One region of the Paenibacillus sp. GM2FR genome, then DNA from elsewhere that is predicted to be linked to it. Evidence: a T-box and tRNA genes for the amino acid it is inferred to sense, from the RefSeq annotation. Region 1 holds a T-box; the other holds one or more tRNA genes.
What was found. A T-box is a leader RNA that pairs with one kind of tRNA and senses whether it is charged. The one in region 1 lies ahead of PAEVO_RS28305 (valine--tRNA ligase), so its partner is inferred to be a tRNA-Val.
Positions count from the first base shown of each region.

Region 2: it has a tRNA-Val gene. The T-box ahead of PAEVO_RS28305 (valine--tRNA ligase) is inferred to sense a tRNA for this amino acid. The anticodon was not compared.

Region 1 is NZ_MKZM01000010.1:729,388-739,058, forward strand. It holds gene hemB (porphobilinogen synthase) at 1-798, shown strand, start outside; gene hemL (glutamate-1-semialdehyde 2,1-aminomutase) at 832-2,127, shown strand; gene PAEVO_RS28295 (RluA family pseudouridine synthase) at 2,124-3,032, shown strand; gene PAEVO_RS28300 (LysM peptidoglycan-binding domain-containing protein) at 3,197-4,555, shown strand; T-box leader at 4,804-5,102, shown strand; gene PAEVO_RS28305 (valine--tRNA ligase) at 5,213-7,882, shown strand; gene PAEVO_RS28310 (bifunctional folylpolyglutamate synthase/dihydrofolate synthase) at 7,890-9,293, shown strand; gene murC (UDP-N-acetylmuramate--L-alanine ligase) at 9,300-9,671, shown strand, end outside.
Region 2 is NZ_MKZM01000008.1:421,705-431,375, reverse strand. It holds gene gndA (NADP-dependent phosphogluconate dehydrogenase) at 1-221, opposite strand, end outside; gene PAEVO_RS02095 (hypothetical protein) at 414-1,010, opposite strand; gene PAEVO_RS02090 (DUF1054 domain-containing protein) at 1,275-1,898, shown strand; gene PAEVO_RS02085 (aminotransferase class I/II-fold pyridoxal phosphate-dependent enzyme) at 2,272-3,747, shown strand; gene PAEVO_RS02080 (DUF1292 domain-containing protein) at 3,814-4,137, opposite strand; gene PAEVO_RS02075 (copper amine oxidase) at 4,231-4,785, opposite strand; gene PAEVO_RS02070 (MBL fold metallo-hydrolase) at 5,037-5,774, shown strand; gene PAEVO_RS02065 (DUF3892 domain-containing protein) at 5,837-6,070, shown strand; gene PAEVO_RS02060 (GNAT family N-acetyltransferase) at 6,157-6,600, opposite strand; gene PAEVO_RS02055 (hypothetical protein) at 6,948-7,211, opposite strand; tRNA gene PAEVO_RS02050 (tRNA-Val) at 7,347-7,419, shown strand; gene PAEVO_RS02045 (hypothetical protein) at 7,585-7,839, opposite strand; gene PAEVO_RS02040 (helix-turn-helix domain-containing protein) at 7,906-8,151, shown strand; gene PAEVO_RS02030 (YhjD family protein) at 8,583-8,993, shown strand; gene PAEVO_RS02025 (N-acetylmuramoyl-L-alanine amidase) at 9,129-9,671, opposite strand, start outside.

The sequences.
Region 1 (9,671 bases):
GTAAGTCTAGGCATTCCTGCTGTGCTCCTGTTCGGAATTCCCGAGACGAAAGACAGCGTGGGCACATCCGGTTTTGCGGATGACGGGATTGTCCAGGAGGCTACCCGTCTCATCAAGTCGTGGCATCCCGACCTTCTGGTGATTGCTGATACGTGCCTGTGCGAATTTACCGACCACGGCCACTGCGGCATGGTGCATACCTTCGAGCGCGACGGTCACACCTGCGGCGACGTCTTGAACGACGAGTCGCTGGAGCTGCTCGTTCGCACAGCGGTATCCCAGGCGAAAGCGGGAGCCGATATCATCGCACCTTCCAATATGATGGACGGTTTTGTCCAAGCTATTCGTTCCGGACTTGATAAAGCCGGGTTTTATAACGTGCCGATTATGTCTTACTCGGTCAAGTACGCTTCGGCCTTTTACGGACCCTTCCGTGAAGCCGCCGATTCTGCTCCGCAGTTCGGCGACCGTAAAACCTATCAGATGGATCCAGCCAATGTGAGAGAGGCGCTTCGCGAGGCGGAGACGGACGTGCTGGAAGGCGCCGATATGCTGATGGTGAAGCCGGCGATGGCCTACCTGGACGTTGTCAGATTGCTGAGAGACCAGTTTGATCTGCCGATTGTCGCTTACAACGTGAGTGGTGAGTATTCCATGATTAAGGCGGCTGCTCAGCAGGGATGGATCAGTGAGCAGGCGATTGTGATGGAACTGCTGACCGGGATGAAGCGTGCCGGTGCGGACATTATCATTACGTATTTCTCGAAGGATGCAGCAGGGTGGATGCGCAGCAAGTAACCATTAACGACGAAAGAGTTAGGAGTGCATAGTATGAGCCAAGAGTTGCGGAAAGAAGAATTATCGCGTTCTGCTTTCGAAGAAGCGAAGTTATATATTCCCGGCGGTGTCAACAGTCCGGTACGTGCGTTTAAGTCTGTGGGATTAACGCCGATTTATATCGATCGCGGAGAAGGCAGCCGCGTATATGATATCGATGGCAACAGCTTTATCGATTACGTAGGTTCCTGGGGACCGCTGATTATGGGCCACGCACACCCTGAGGTCGTTGAAGCGCTTCAGGAGACGGCTGCCAAGGGAACCAGCTTCGGTGCGCCAACCCTATTGGAAACGAAGATGGCGAAACTCGTCTGCGAGCGCGTGCCGTCGATCGAGGTCGTGCGGATGGTGAATTCCGGTACGGAAGCTACCATGAGCGCTATCCGCCTCGCGCGCGGTTATACCGGACGCAGCAAAATCATCAAATTCGAGGGCTCCTATCACGGTCACGCCGACAGCCTTCTGATCAAGGCGGGATCGGGGATCGCAACGCTTGGGCTTCCCGATAGTCCGGGTGTCCCTGAAAGCGTGGCTTCCAACACCATTGCGGTTCCTTATAACGACCTGGAGTCGGTACAGCTTGCCTTTGAGCGGTTCGGCGAAGAAATTGCAGCGGTGATTGTAGAGCCCGTGGCCGGCAATATGGGGGTGGTCCCTCCGCAGCCAGGATTCCTGGAAGGTCTCCGCAAGGTCACTTCCGATTATGGCAGCGTGCTTATTTTCGACGAGGTGATGACCGGATTCCGCGTTGATCTGAACTGCGCGCAAGGACGTTATGGCGTAACGCCGGATTTGACATGCCTTGGCAAGGTAATCGGCGGCGGTCTGCCGGTCGGTGCTTATGGAGGCAAGCGTGAGCTGATGGATCAGATTGCTCCGGCAGGGCCGATCTATCAAGCAGGAACGTTAAGCGGAAATCCGCTCGCCATGGCGGCCGGCTACACCACCCTGAAGCTGTTGACGCCTGCTGTTTATGAACAGCTGGAGGAACGGGGAGTCCGCCTTCAGGCAGGATTTGAGCGTAACGCTCAAGAATTCGGTATCCCGCTTACGATCAATCGGATCGGGTCCATGGTATGTCCTTTCTTCACGAATACGCCGGTCGTCAATTTCGATACGGCCAAGACTAGTGATCTGGATCGTTTCCGTCGATATTTTGCAGCGATGGTGCAAGAGGGAGTCAGCGTACCTCCTTCCCAGTTCGAGGGCATGTTCATCTCGGGAGCTCATACGGTGGAAGATATCGATGCTACCATCGAAGCTAACTACAACGCCTTCAAGAGCCTATGAGCTATGGGGGCAATTGGAGCAAACGCGGCGAATGGCTGGAGATGACGCCGGGCAAGGCGCTGCTTAGTCAGCCGGATCGGAACGAGGCCGCTGCCAAGTGGCTTATGGAAACGGTCGGTATGCCCGAGAAGCTGTATCGCAAGCTTCATCATGAACAGGGGATACAATGGAGAGGGGACCGGCTTCGGCTGGTCCTTTTTCCTTATCGGGATTACGGCATTGAACCGAGATGGCAGGAGCTTGATGTATTGTACGAGGACGATTTCTGCCTGGTCGTGAACAAACCGGCCGGCATGGCGGTCCATCCGGACAACGAGAGCCGGGAGACGACACTGAATCATGTGGTAGCCGCATATTACGAAGCCGAAGGAATTCATACGGCAGTCCGGCATATTCATCGGCTGGATAAGGATACAACCGGTCCCGTGCTGTACGCCAAGAATGAATATGCGCAGCTCAAGCTTGACGAGAACATGCGGGAGAAGAAGATCGTCCGGATGTACGCGGCTATCGTTCAGGGAAGGGTCTCGCAGGATCTGAGGAGAATTGATCTGCCGATAGGCAAAGACCGCTATCATGCAAGCCGCCGGAGGGTGTCATTAACCGGGCAGGCTGCGATCACGCATATTCTCTCATCTGAGGTGTATCCCAAAGCCAGCCTGCTGCAAATTCGCCTGGAAACCGGCCGTACGCATCAGATCCGGGTGCATCTAAGTCATATGGGACATCCTCTTCTGGGAGATTCCTTGTACGGAGGACCAGGGGTGTTTCCGCGCCAAGCGCTGCATGGCGAGCGTCTGTTGTTTACTCATCCTCTCTCGGGTGAGAGGATTGAGGTGAATGCGCCTTGGCCTCAGGATATGATGGAGTTAAGAGAGCGGATCATAGAGGCATCTGACCGATAAGAAATACTTGCAAAATCCTGAATGAACCTGTAACTTTCACGCACAAATCGCAAAAAAGTCATGCTCTCCTATTTTCGGCATATAGATAAATTGAGTGGCAAAACTTAGGCTCATGCCGTGATAACAGATCACGGATAGTATATGCCAAAAAGGAGGACATTCCCGTGTTTGACCAGTCCTACGGATTGCGGTTCGATATTTACGAGCGTATTAATTTAACGGAAGATTTGCCGGGAATCGAAGAATTGGAAGAGGCGGAGTTGATCCCGCATATTCAGGTGATCAGCCAGCAGGACCAGGCCACGCTTCGGGGTCATCTGCTTCTTGCAGGCCTGTATAAAGGTGACACCGAAGCAGGAGAGACGGAGCCGCTCGAACACTGGATTCCGGTCGAAATCACGGTCCCGCTGAACCGGGTATCATCATTGGATGACATCGCCGTCGAGATCGAGAATTTTGACGTGGATTTGTTATCCAAGCGCAGCTTGAACATTACGGGGGTTCTGTCGCTCAAAGGAATTCAGGCGGCAGCTCCGGGAGCCCGTGACCAAGTATGGGCCAATGAGGAATTCACAGTGGTACATGCTCCTGAAGCGAATGATTTTTATTCGAACGGAGAGCAGCAGTTCGCAGCCAACCCGTATGACCAGCTTCATGGCGGTGGTGCTCATGCAGATGCTAACTCGGGTTCACCTTCTTTCTTCAACGAAACTCAGCCCAAAGCCCAAGAGTTAGAGACGGATGCGCGCACACAGCAGTATCTGGCATCCTGGGCACAGTATGAGAACCAAACACGGGATTCACAGGACTCTGACAGCAGCGTAAGCATCTCCAGTGCTCCTGAAGCCCGGGATACGGTCGAATATGCCTTACATAACGAGACGGAAGCTCAGGCAGCTGAGCCGTCGATTCCAAGTGTATGGCAATTCGAACGGGCTGCCGCCGAGCCGGATCCGGAACCGGAAGATCCAGCAGCCGGTTTCCCGGGTGTCGTTGAGCGTAAGGGCGAAGAAGTTGAAGCCGTACCGGTACTGGAATCATCGGTAACGGAGGAGATCCAGCCTGTTTTTGCTGAGGAAGCAGTGCCTTCGGAGAATATGGATGATATAACGGAGGAGGTTTCCGTTAAAGCCGAAGAGGTTCCGACCAAGCCGGAGTTAAAGGTGGCCTTCAACACGAAGAACAGCAGCACAAACAGCACATCGGGCGTAGGCTTCTCTTCTTTGCTTCAATCGAGCAGAACGGTCCAGGATCAGGAGCAAGCTGCTCGAGACGAGGAAGAGGCAATCGAAGAATCGGTGGATTCAGCATCGGCCGAGGATGTGGAATGGAAGAGTCTGTTCCTGGGCAACCGCCGCGAGGAAACGCCGTTCCGCAAGGTTCGGATGTGCATTGTTCAGCGTGAGGAGACACTCGACGTGATAGCCGAGCGTTATCAACTGACGCCGCGAGAGCTTTTGTTATACAACCGCATGTCCGAGCAGAATGTGGAAGAAGGCCAGGTATTATACATTCCCCAGTAATCGGCCGGGAGCCATCGCGTAAGAACCAGCAGGTCAAGGTAGGAAATCCTTGGCCTGCTTTTTGTTTGGCGGGGATTTGGTTAGGAGAAGAGAGGGATGGGACGAGCTGGGGCGTCTTTTTACAACGTATAAGATTTATTAGGATCGACAGGTATGATGTCTAGATCGTTCGGAAACACTCGAAATATTGACTATATGCAACAACCACGGTATATTTGAATAGAATATGTACAGGTATTTCATAAGCTAGAACAACGTTGAACGGGAAGAGTAGGAAGGTATGGCCTTCAGAGAGCGGAATTGCTATCAAGCGCTGTGAGATTCCGCAGGAACCAGCTTGCCGAAGTCGCCCCGGAGTTGCGGACTTGAGATAGAGTAGGGATTGATTGCTACCCTGGTTAGAGTTCGCCGGCCGCAGCCGTTATCTGTGTAAAGTGTCGTGCTTGATCGTAAGCCTTTCATGTTCTTCATGGGAGGACACGATGGATGAATCATGTAAGCACGAAACAAAGGTGGTACCGCGAGAGAACAGTCTTTCGTCCTTTGAGGACGAAGGGCTTTTTTTGTTTCACGCCAACTATGATATCCATGCCACGCCCGGAGGCTAAAACATTTCGGGTTGGCAAAACTGATTAACAGTATCGGAGGTACGAAAATATGGATCAAAAACAAAACCAATCCCAGTTAGAAATGCCGACGACGTATGATCCGAAGGCAGCCGAACAAAAATGGTATCCGTATTGGAAGGAAGGCGGCTTTTTTGAAGCCGGCAAACGACGGGACGCGGAGCCTTACACGATTGTTATTCCTCCTCCTAACGTTACGGGCATGCTCCATATCGGCCATGCGCTTGACTTTACGCTGCAGGACATCCTGATTCGCGTGAAGCGGATGCAGGGCTACGATGCGCTGTGGCTCCCCGGCTCCGACCATGCGGGCATCGCCACGCAAACCAAGGTCGAACAGAAGCTTCGCGAAGAAGGCGTTACCCGATACGATCTGGGACGTGAACAATTCCTAGAGAAAGTGTGGGAATGGAAAGATCTATATGCGAATACGATTCGTGACCAATGGTCCAAGATCGGCCTGTCCCTTGATTACTCCAGAGAACGTTTCACGCTCGACGAGGGGTTATCGGAAGCGGTTCGGGAAGTATTCGTCAAGCTCTACGATAAAGGGCTCATCTACCGCGGAAAACGCATCATCAACTGGGACCCGGCTGCCCGCACGGCTTTGTCCGATATTGAAGTGGAGTACAAAGAGGTCAACGGCCATTTGTATCACCTGCAATATCCGCTGAAGGACGGCAGCGGCTCCATTACCGTAGCAACGACCCGTCCGGAGACCATGCTCGGCGATACGGCCGTCGCCGTTCATCCGGAAGACGAGCGCTATAAAGACATGATCGGCAAGACATTGGTGCTGCCTATCGTAGGCCGCGAGATTCCGGTTATTGCCGATGAGTATGTGGAGAAGGATTTCGGCAGCGGAGCGGTTAAAATTACGCCGGCGCATGATCCGAATGACTTCGAGATGGGTCTGAGACATGACCTGCCGCAAATCACCGTAATGGATGAATCCGGGACGATGAATGAGTTTGCCGGCAAGTACCAAGGTCTTGACCGGAGCGAATGCCGCAAGCAGATCGTAAACGATATGAAGGAATCTGGCGTACTGCTCCGCATCGAAGATCATGTCCATCAGGTTGGCCATAGCGAAAGATCCGGCGCAGTGGTCGAGCCTTATCTGTCCACGCAATGGTTCGTTAAGATGCAGCCGCTTGCGGAAGCAGCCGTGGATGCGCAGAAATCCGGCAAGGGCGTTAACTTCGTGCCTGACCGGTTCGAGAGAACCTACCTGCACTGGATGGAGAATGTTCGCGATTGGTGTATTTCTCGTCAATTGTGGTGGGGCCACCGGATTCCGGCTTGGTATTCCGAATCCACGGGCGAAGTGGTTGTTGCCATGAATGAAGAGGAAGCGCGCGCGAAGCTGGGCAAGGACGATCTGAGACAAGATGAGGATGTGCTGGATACCTGGTTCAGCTCCGCATTATGGCCGTTCTCGACCATGGGCTGGCCGAATCTGGACAGCGAGGATTTCAAACGTTATTATCCGACCAGCGTTCTCGTAACGGGTTATGATATTATTCCGTTCTGGGTATCGCGGATGATTTTCCAAGGGCTTGAATTTACGGATCAAATGCCGTTCAAAGATACGCTTATCCATGGTCTGGTCCGGGATAGCGAAGGCCGCAAGATGTCCAAGTCGCTCGGCAACGGTATCGACCCGCTCGAGGTTATTGAACAGTATGGCGCAGATGCCATGCGTTATATGATATCGACCGGCAGTACGCCGGGCCAGGATCTTCGTTTCCGCTGGGAACGCGTGGAGCAAGCGCGTAACTTCGCGAACAAGATCTGGAATGCATCACGCTTTGCGCTCATGAACCTGGAGGGCTTCACGGCGGCGGATATCGACATTTCCGGAGAGCTGGGGACGGCCGACCGGTGGATTTTACACCGTCTGAACGAAACTTCCCGCGACATTACGCGTCTAATTGATGCCTACGAATTTGGCGAAACCGGTCGACTGCTCTACAATTTCATCTGGGATGATCTGTGCGACTGGTATATTGAGTTTGCCAAGCTGTCCCTGTATGGCGAGGATCAAGCGGCCAAGAAAAAGACGCAGTCGGTGCTTGCCTATGTACTGGACCGCACGATGCGTTTGATCCATCCGTTCATGCCGTTCATCTCCGAAGAGATCTGGCAGCATTTGCCGCATGAAGGCGAGACGGTAATGTTGGCTTCATGGCCGACCTATGACGAGGCATTTGAGAATACGGAAGCCGTTACCGAAATGAACCTGCTGATGGATGTCATCCGAGCTGTACGAAACATCCGGGCGGAAGTAAACGTACCGATGAGCAAAAAAGTGGAACTGCAATTGAAGCCGGTAAGCGGGCAAATTGCCAGCATTATCGATCGCAATGCGGATTATATTCGCCGCTTCTGCAACACGTCGGAATATCAGTCCTCCCTTGCGCTTGAGGCGCCGGATAAGGCGATGACCGCTGTGGTTACAGGTGTTGAAATGTATCTGCCGCTTGCCGGGTTGATCGATATCGCTCAGGAGATCACACGTCTGGAGAAGGAAATTCAGCACTTGAACAGCGAAGTCGAGCGTGTGGAGAAGAAGCTGAACAATCCTGGTTTCGTATCGAAAGCACCGGAAAAGGTGATTGAAGAAGAACGGGCGAAGCTTGCGGATTACTCGGACAAACGCAGTAAAGTGATCGCGCGCATCGAAGAATTGAGAGGCTGAGGGCAAGATGAATCTGGACCAGAAGGTGAGAACGATGGTTGATCATTCGGCAGCAGCAGCTGCAGCTCCGTTCCATACCTATGAAGAAGCGGTAGCTTGGATCAACGGGCTGATTCCGTTTGGAATCCGCCCCGGCATGGATAGAATTCAGCGATTGATGGAGCTGCTGGGCCATCCGGAACGGCGGTTGAAATTTATTCACGTGGCCGGAACGAATGGAAAGGGCTCCACATGCGCTTTTTTAACAAAGGTTCTGCTTCAAGGGGGATTCACGGTTGGCACCTATACGTCCCCCTATATTACGAAGTTTACCAATCGGTTTCAGTATAACGGTGAAGACATACCGGAAGAGACGCTGCTGGCGCTCGCGAATCGCTTAGAACCGCTTGTTGCCGAAGTTGCGAGCTCCGGGCTCGGATCACCAACGATGTTTGAGGTGTCCACCGCCCTAGCGATCCTGTATTATGGCGAGGTATCTTATCCGGACGTGGTGGTGTGGGAGACGGGACTTGGCGGTCGCCTTGACGTGACCAATATCGTTCATCCCATCATTTCGGTGATCACGAATATCGGAATGGACCATACCGACGTTCTGGGTGATACCATTCAGGAGATCGCGACGGAGAAGGCCGGCATTATCAAGCCCGGAGTCCCTGTGGTGAGCACGGTAACTCAGCCTGAGGCTGTCGAAATTCTGAAACAGACGGTAGAAAAAAAACGCACAAGTTTGTATCTCGTAGATGAACAATTCTCCTATGAGCGGTTGCGTGGGGACGAAGAAAGCCAGACTTTCCGTTTTAAGGGTCCTTTCCGGGACATGGATCTGGACATCTCAATGCAGGGCGAGCACCAATGTGCCAATGCCGCGCTTGCCATGATGACGCTGGAAGTGCTTCGCCAGTACATGGCTTTTATCGTGGATGAAGAAGAATTGCGTACAGGGTTTAAGGATACTTTCTGGGCGGGAAGACTGGAACAAGTGCAGTCCTCCCCGCGGATTGTTCTCGATGGTGCGCACAACCCCGAAGGGGCTGAAACCTTGGCCAAAAGCTTGCCGCAGATCTATAAGTATCGGAAACTGAACTTAATGATGGGAATGCTGGCAAATAAGCATCATGAATCGTATTTGCAGCATATACTGCCAATAGTGGATACGCTTATCCTGACTGAACCGGATTTCCGGAAGAAACTGGACGCCAAGGCGCTTGGTGACATCGTAGAGCAGGTAAGGGAGAAATACGCCAAACATACACTGCAAATCATCATAGAACCAAATTGGAAAAACGCACTTGAAGAGTTGAAGTCACGGACGGAAGCGGAGGATCTTGGGGTGGTGTCGGGCACGTTGTACCTGATTGCCGACGTGCGTTCCAACCTCCTGGGCCTTTCCGATTCTGAAAAAGGTTGGTGATATCTGTTGAATACATCGGAACATGTTCATTTTATAGGAATTGGCGGCTACGGGATGAGCGCCATTGCAAGAGTTATGCTGGAGATGGGTTATAAAGTCACGGGTTCTGACGTGGCATCGCAAGAATTGACAGAAAAGCTGGCGGCCAAGGGCGCCAAAATATACATCGGACATACTGCCGAGCAAGTCCAGGGCGCTGACCTTGTGGTTTACTCCACGGCATTGTCCAGAGACAACGTGGAGCGGGTCGAAGCAGAGAAGCTGAACATTCCTGTCCTTCACCGTGCGCAGATGCTGGCACGTCTTTTGAACGAACGCAAAGGCGTCGCCGTAGCGGGTGCGCATGGCAAGACAACCACTTCATCCATGATTGCGCTC
Region 2 (9,671 bases), on a different contig from region 1:
ACCATGATCAGGATTTTACGAGGAGTTTCAAGGGAATCCACGAATTCTTCGATCGAGAACGTCCCCTTCACTTGCTTGCCTTCGGTTTCCTTCAGCATATCTTCCGTTTTTTGCGGAGAGCGGTTATATACGGAAACGGTGAAGCCTTTGCTTTCGATGTTCAGGGCCAGGTTTTTTCCCATTACAGCAAGGCCAATCACACCGATTTGTTGTTTTGACATCTGGTTCTCCATCCTTTGCTCCAATATATTTTTAAACAACCCATCCCTATCCGAGATGATTTGCAATAATCTTATATTAACGTTTTTCATTTGACAAGTGAACCCCTGTCACAAAATCAGAACACGCGCGAAAACACCCCTTCTGTTTCGGAGTGTTGTTCGTGCTTTAAACTTGTATCCGGGTTGAAGTCATCACCACTCCAGTCTCATCAGCTCCAAGGAAAGCTCACGGAGTCTTTGCTTGCAAGCCGAAATTTTGTCTTCGTCCCCCTCTTGCAGAGCCGCATGGAGCTTCTCAAGCTCATCATCGGTTTCCAGTCTGGACAGCAGTAATCGCTGTTCCCCTACATCCGATTCAAACAACCGCAGCATTTCCTGCTCCGTCATCGGCGTCCCCTTCTGAAACAGCACCCGCTGCCGGTAACCGGATATTTCCACGAGTCTTATGACCTCACCGAACAAAATATTCTCGATCAATATTTGCCGATCCTTGAAACGTTTCACGACAGCATGGCCACGGGTATTCTCGATCAATTTCTCCATCCATTCCGCGAGTTTGGGATCACGGATCATATAATCGCCTACCAGTTTAAAACCGCTTCCTGTTCGTTGAAACCGCAGCTTTACCAGCTTGCGACCTGTTCGGATTGAAATGACAAACTGCGTATCATTCTCGCTCCAATAAAGCGAATATCCTTCCTGGATCAATTCCTTGATTAGGTCCTGGATATGCCGGCGATCAAACCGGAGCTCCAGGTTGCAATACTCCACTTCCTCGCTCTTATTCACGGCACTCCCTCCTCCGGTTTACTACCGATCATTAAACGGCGGTGAAGATTTCCCCCATGGCTGGTTTTGATGTTGTCTTATCTATATCTTATACTCCATCTTATGTAACGGTAACTTGGTTTATTGACTATTTTTAACCCACATGAACATACGGTGAAGCTTTTCTGGGCAATGCGTGATGTCCGTTCGCCTTATGGTATAATAAGTTATCCAAAAACCGAGTTTAGTAACGATATCATCAACAACAGGGAGGCCATCACATACATGACGGTTACCGGATTTAAAGATCAAGATTTCGACGTATTCTCCGTTCCCGGGCTTGAAGCCCGTATGGAGGTTCTCATTGAACGGGTAAGACCCAAGCTGGAAGTGCTAGGGGCTGAGCTCGCCCCCTATGTATCCGCATTGGCTGGGGAAGAGATGTTTGTGCATGTGGCCAAGCATGCTAGACGCACTGTCAATCCTCCCATTGACACCTGGGTCGCTTGGGCTGCGAGCAAACGCGGCTATAAAGCACTGCCTCATTTTGAGGTAGGCATGTTCGGAACCCATCTGTTTGTCATCTTCGCGATTATTTACGAAAGCCCCAACAAAACCGTGTTTGCCAGCAACCTGGAAGCCAAGCTGAAGAAAACAGCGAAGGCGCTGCCTAAACATTTCTACTGGTCCATGGATCACATGAACCCGGCCGGCACCCCTCATCAGGATATGAGCGAGGAGGATTTCACGCGTCTGATTGAGAAGCTGAAGCAGGTGAAAAAGGCTGAAGTCATGTGCGGACTGCGCATCCCGCGCGAGGAAGCCGTCAAGCTTGAAGGGGACGAGCTGGTGCAAAAAGTGCAGGAGACGTTTGAGACGCTGCTGCCGCTTTATAAAATGGCGTTTTAATGAGCATGATATGTGGATGAAAAGGGCTGCTGATGCAGCTCTTTTTTTAAGATTACAGAATTTATAAATTTTCAGCGAAGCTGAACAATTCTATAATCGCAAGAAAAACTTCCTTTAAGCGCGGTCTGTCTTCTGAGAAAGTACGTCGATAGACGTTTTTCTTATGGATGATATTTTAATGAAGGAACGATGAAGATCTTGTTGCTCCTCCGTAATATGTCTAAAGTTTGAAGCGTTGCCGGACAAAGCAAAAAAAGCCGTTCATTCTCCTTGCATTCCCCCCCTATTTTGCTATACTCAATTTTGTTTATATAAAAACAGAAATCTACAAATCATAAGAAAATAAACATAAGGAAAGGTTGTGACAACGTCCATGGACCACAGTCGTACACCGCTCTTCACCGCACTTAAAGAACATGCGGCCAAAAACCCCGTGCAATTTCACATTCCGGGACATAAGAAGGGCCTCGGCACCGATGCCGAATTTCGGGAATTTATAGGGGATAATGCCTTTTCTATAGATTTGATCAATATTGCGCCGCTGGATGATTTGCATCAGCCTACGGGCGTCATCGAGGAAGCCCAAAAGCTGGCCGCCGACGCATTCGGTGCCGATCACACCTACTTCAGTGTCCAAGGAACAAGCGGAGCGATCATGACCATGATCATGTCGGTATGTTCGCCCGGCGATAAAATCATCGTACCGCGCAATGTCCATAAATCCGTGCTTTCCGCCATCATTTTTACCGGGGCCAAGCCTGTATTCGTATCGCCTGCCCAGGATTCCAATGTGGGTATCGATCACGGAATCACCATCAGCTCGGTCCGAAAAGCATTAAAACGTCACCCTGACGCCAAAGCCGTTTTGGTCATTAACCCAACTTACTTCGGGGTTAGCGCGAATCTGAAGGAAATCGTGGATTTGGCTCACAGCTACAATGTGCCCGTTCTCGTGGATGAGGCGCACGGAGTATTGATCCACTTCCATGAAGACCTTCCGATGTCGGCAATGGAAGCCGGGGCCGATATGGCTGCGACCAGCGTTCACAAACTCGGCGGCTCGATGACGCAGAGCTCCGTATTGAACGTGAATACCAAGAACGGATACATCAATCCTTACCGCGTACAAACAATCATCAGCATGCTGACCACAACCTCAACCTCCTATATCCTGCTGGCATCGCTTGATACTTCACGCCGCAGTTTGGCGCTGCATGGACGCGAAATGGCTGCAAGGACGATTGAGTTGGCGCAATATGCACGTCATGAAGTTAATAAAATCGAAGGTTTGTACAGCTTCGGTGAAGAAATATTAGGCGGAGAAGCAACGTACTCCTATGATCCGACCAAATTGACGATCCATGTACGTCATCTTGGTATTACAGGATATGAAACCGAGAACTGGCTGCGGGATCACTACAATATTGAGGTGGAGCTCAGTGATATGTACAATATTCTGTGCCTCATTACACCGGGGGACAATCGGGAGACCATCGATATTTTGCTGACAGCGCTCCGCGAGCTTTCGGATCAGTACATGCATGTGAATGAGATTAACGAGCTGGTTGTGAAGACACCAGAAATTCCGCAGTTATCGCTTATCCCTCGCGATGCGTTTTACGGAGATACGGAAGTTGTGCCTTTCAAGGAATCGGCAGGACGCATTATTGCCGAATTTATCTATGTCTACCCGCCAGGGATTCCAATTCTGCTTCCGGGCGAAGTGATTTCCCAGGAAAACATCGATTACATTATCGATCATGTCGAGGTAGGCCTTCCGGTTAAAGGTCCTGAAGACCGCAGCATCCAAAATGTGAAAGTCATCGTGGAAACAGACCCTATATTCTAAAATGGCAGCTGTAAATACAATAAACCCGGTGCGAGAGGTTCGCACCGGGTTTATTGTTTGGGAGTCTTATTCCTGGTTTGCAGCAGCGACCAGTTCGTTGTAAACCGCCTCTACTTCATTCCATTCTTCTTCGTCCTCAATATTGTAAAGAACCATTTCCTCGTTCTCTTCTTCCATACGTAGAATGACGCCGTCCGCTTCCGGATTTTCGCGTTCAAGCAAAAGCGCGTAAAGTTTCTCGCCGACATCAAATGTCTCCACAAGAACCATCTCTACTTCTTTTCCTTCTTCATCCGTCAATGTCAGCACAAACTCTTCATGTTCGTGATCGTGGTCATGGTCGTGACCGCAACCGCAAGCATCTCCGTGTTCATGTTTGTGTTCACTCATTGAAAAAACCTCACTTCGGTTAAATTATCATACTTTCGTATCGTATCACGGATAGCTTCTTCAGGTCAATTTCTGCCAATGGTTTTATCCCCATCAGTTGAGCGTTGTAATGACTTTTTCAGCAATTTTCACAAAATCCGAATCCGCTTTTACTTTTACATAAAAACCAACCGAATACTTACCTGTTGTTTTAAAATCGTACGTGAAGTCATAGGTTCGGAACCAAAAGTTATCCTTGCGGTCCTTCACAACCTCGGATTGAATATCCTTGATATTGCCCGAAGGATCCTCAATCGCTACTTTCACGGAATGAATATCGTTGTTTAAGCTGTCTACCTGGCTAAAAACATTGAATTTCAGCTTCCCCTTGTTCACGTTGCCGAATACAGTATCTCCTTTAAACAGGAAAATATGCACGTTCGGCTTGATGACTTGAACTTGTCCATTCGCGGGATTCCAATCTACAGCCCCGTCAAATTCCCGAACCGGCACATAGGTTTTGCCGTCAATTAAATATCCGCCATCCTTCAATTCATGACCGTTCAGCCAGACACGGACACGCTCATTGACGGAATCTGCAAACAAAAGGGTGCTGCCACCCATTAAAGAGAGCACTAGCATACATGCCATCACTTTTTTCCACTTCATAATAATCATTTCCCTCCATTGGCTCATCTTGTTGTTATATGTGTATACTACATGTCAAAAAACAAGTTGCGGACAATTTTGCACTTTGTGGTAAAATTTTTTCCTCATGCTTTAAGGTTTGTTCCTCTCACGAATTATCCTGCATTTCAGCCCCGATTCGATCATATAATCCGTGTAAATCCACGTGGAATTCGTTAAAATATACATTAGCATACTGGACTGCACATCAAATCATCAGGAGGTTTCATCCATTGATACTGAAATTGCAAATGCTTGGCACCGGCAGTGCGTTTGCCAAGAACTACTATAACAATAACGCACTGATCCATGACGGAAATTTCACACTGCTCATCGACTGCGGCATTACCGCTCCCATGGCACTTCATCAGCTAAATAAAACATTTAACGATATGGATGCCGTGCTTATCACTCACATTCATGCTGACCATGTAGGCGGACTTGAGGAGCTGGCTTTTATTATGAAAATGAAATACAACCGCAAGCTCCCGCTCTACATTGCTGAATCGCTGGTGGAACCGATATGGGAACATTCACTCAAAGGCGGCTTATATCAACAGGGACATATCTCCTCCCTGGATGATGTATTTGACGTACACCCTTTGAAACCGGGAGTAAAGGCCAATATTTCATCAGGGATCTCGGTAGAGTTGATTCATACGCAGCATATTCCCGGCAAGGACAGCTATTCGCTTTATCTGAATGACCGGATTTTTTACAGTGCTGACATGGTATTCGATCCTATACTGCTCAACCAATTGGTGAATGAGCGGGATTGTGAAGTGATTCTGCACGAATGTCAGCTGCAGGGCCCGGGCGAGGTTCATACGACACTGGATGAACTGCTGAGCCTCCCTGAAGAAATTCAGGAACGCACCTATCTCATGCATTACAGCGATGAGGTCGAAGCTTTCATTGGCAAGACCGGCATCATGGAATTTGTGGAGCAGCAGCGGGTGTACGAATTGTAGAACAATATAGAGGAATAGTTTATGAGGTTTCCCGGGAACACTAATGCCGGGAGGCGATTCATATGGATAATGCACAACAAGAAGTCGTAGGCGTCCGTAAAAATGGCGATGGCGACATCATCGAACTTAAACTGGATAACGGTAGTGTCGTTGACTACAAGACAGCTCAACAGATGGCCAAGAATAAAGAAATTAAAAACCTGAACGTATTCCGTGGACGTGACGGAGACGAACATCTTCGTTCCAATGCGGATGGCGATCCTAGCAACAACCTGGATAATTTGCCAAACTTTTAATTCATGCCTAAAAAGACCTCGAGTCGATACTCGAGGTCTTTTCTTTTTAGAACGATGGGATCATTAGCACCTTATAGTTAAGAAGCCTACAGTTCCTTTTTCATACGAACGTGGGGAATGCCAGCATCATCAAACGGCTCGTCCGAAATCGTTTCATACCCCAGCTTGCGATAAAATGCCTCCGCTTGCACCTGCGCATCCAGCACGGAATACTGCAGTTTCAATTCACGCGCCTGCGCTTCCAATGCCATCATGAGCACACGCCCTATCCCTTTGGAACGGAATGGCTTACGTACTGCGATTCGCTGCATTTTGGCGGAATCCTTATTGTAATAGGTGATGCGTCCGGTTGCCGCGTACTGTCCCTCTGATTTGATCAAGATATGATGCGCATCGGATTCGAGGCGATCGTAATCATCAATCTCCAGGTCAATCGGAACCTTCTGTTCAAGCACGAAGACATCCTTCCGGATATCCAGCGCCTGCTGCAACTGCTCTTCTGTTGATACATTTATGATTTCTGCTGCCATTTCAACACCTCTTTATGTAGAATCACTTCCTTGTGATAACGCAGATCGAGATATTATACAAAATAATCATTTTCCTGTATAGTATAAGCTAACGTTTTCTTGAAAGGAGCATGGCCTTATGGGCATGGGAACCACGATATTTTGGGCTGTTATCATCTCAGCCATCATCATCTACCCTATTTTTTGGGCGATCAAAAAAGGTTATTCCCGTAAATGGGATGAGGAATAGCATCGGCCGTTTTACAGCAAACCGTCAGCTTGCGAGCCGACGGTTTGCTCTGCTCATTGTTGAGCAAAAGATAAAGACATTGATAGGATCAATCTGTTACAAAACGTTACTGACCCCTTTATGGTTGGAGGTCGCGTAATGTATCTACCGAATCCATCGGCGGCACCGGCTCCAGTGCCCCGCTTCCCTGGTTAGAATAAACGTCCTGATCTACAGAACGGCCGTAAACATCGAGCAATACAGGCGCTGCAGGCCCATGCAGCGGCTCCAGCTGCACCGACGTTCTCTCCGGGATACTGCAACCGCTCCCCAGTACAGATACCCCCAGCAACGAGAGCACCAGTCCGGCTCGTTTGAAATAATGGGATTTCCCACCTGCCATGCCATTCACGCTCCTCCATTGGCAAAATCATGCTGTATTTAGTCTGAACCGGAATGTGATTTTTTATAACGAGAAAACCATTGACAGCCACATAGTCTGCTGGTAATATATGAATTACCTTTTTAAATATTTCATGATCTGTTAGCTCAGCTGGGAGAGCACTATCTTGACAGGGTAGGGGTCAGTGGTTCGAGCCCACTACAGATCATAGCTGAAAACCCTTGTGGCACTAAGCCGCAGGGGTTTTTCATTTTCCGGTATCACACATCACAACTGTCTCTTGGGGTCCCAATGGGGTCCACCTTCTTCGTGTTAAATCTTTAGTCATCCTAATAAAAAACAGCCCCGTAGTTAAATCTCAGGGCTGTAATTCTTATCTTAAGCATTTGCCAATCCGGATTCCGTTCTGAATAGCTGCTGGGAATACAAAGTTTACATCACGTCGAGTTTTTAAAATAAACAGATTTTCTATCCTATCTGTTACGTTCGTTAATTCAGGATACTCTCTTTTAATCTCATTGAGATACTCAACTAATTCGGTATAAATATCCTCTGTATGGGATTCACATAAATCCACTGTTTCTTCTAGTTTAGTTTCTTCTGCTATCGACAGCCATTCTTTTAACATTCGATTGACAACCCCCTCAACTGTTTATCTGGTTTGCACCTGATCTCTGTCGTGTTATAATTTTCTTTGAATCACCGTCCTTTGAAAGGGGAATTTTTGTTGGCAATATCCCGTGGGGATTGCCGACTACGGATCTTACTCAGTAAAGCAGGTATGACACAAGCTGATCTATCGCGAAAAACTGGATATTCTCCTCAACAGATTTCGAATTGGGTAAATGATCGCGAGAAGATGTCCTTTGAAGCTGCTGCTACAGTTGCTTATGTATTAGAGTGTCATATGGAGGAGCTTTACAAGCTTGTCTGGACTTGATCCGGTCGGCTCTCCTCGGTGAGATTCTATAGCTATAACTATACATTCTATTTCCTGATTCATCCATTGGTAAAATATTGCTAGGATATTTTTCCTATCACTTCATATTTCTCCACCACGATCCACCCAGCACCCTCTATACTCAAATTACTCTTTTCGGTGTAATATAATTTCACTCCATTGTCTGTAATGAGGTTGATATAGCATGGTGACTTGATTTCCCTCTCATATTTAGCAACGATCTCTTTGACTTGTCTATTATTTGTAACCGCTTCACAATTAAATGAGTAAGTTTCCATCCTGTGTCACCTCTGTTGTAGTATTGGCATTATATTACTACGAACATAAGTTCTTATCAAGGCTTGTTTTCACTTTCGCGAAAAGCTATCATGGAATATATGTTCGCATTTCAGAGGACAGGTGAGTGTAAAATGAGAATATCAGAGGCCATTACTAGCGAGGATCGCCACTATGTCAAACGTTATATGATCATATCTCTCGTCATTGCAGCATTCGACCGAGATAGTCGTTTCATCCAGCAGCAGTTGAAGACGCCGGGGCCTTATGTGGACATCATCAAGCTGGCGACGGAGAATGCATGGGCGGATTTACGAGATGTCAAAAAACACTTTTGGTTAAAAGGCATGAAGGTATACGAGGAAAAACGAACACCGCTTGGTATTATGGCGAAGTTTAAATGCAGAGGCTACGTGTCTTCATTGGAGCTTCGCTGGGAGTACATCTCAGCTGAAGCATCTGTCTTAATGCGCAAATACTTAGGGCTTGATGTAAGCCAATACGTCAATAAGTCTGTGTCCGAGGAGATCCAGGATAAATACTGATAAAATAAAAAAATGAACCCCACCAGCCTAAGCCAGTGGGGTCTTTGCTCTTATATCCAACGTGACATATTAGAGGGAGTTAATGTATGTTTGAGAATACATCACTCATTATGAGTATAGCCGCTCAACGATGATTTATACCTTCATGTCGAGCGTGGCGGTCTTGGTCTTATTATCGAATCCTATTGTTGCTCCCAGCGCATCACCCACAGCCCGCAGAGGAACATAAGTTACTCCGTTCTCCAGCTTGCCATCCTTAATCTTCTTTCCGTTTACGATAACATTCACCTTTTCGCTATCTAGTTTCACGTTATCAGCTCCCTTCAACTCCGCATTGACCCTGTTCTTAAAATCGATCCAGCCCGTCCATTTGCCATCATCATACATCAAACGTGGACAAATCTTCTTGCTCCAATCCCAATGACGTCTAAGTCGATCCACGCCCCAACCACGGTCCTTCAACATTCCAGCGACCAGCTTGACTGCATTGTCTAAGGTCTTAGCATAATTTCCACTTTCACAGATTTCGACCCCGATACTTGTTCGGTTACCACTTTTTGAGCCACTACCGTCACCTGCATGCCAAGCATTCTCGCTTAAGGGAATGCATTCAATTGCTTCACGCTCGTCCACCACAATATGAAATGAAGCTTGCCGCGGATTGGCTGGATTCGTCAA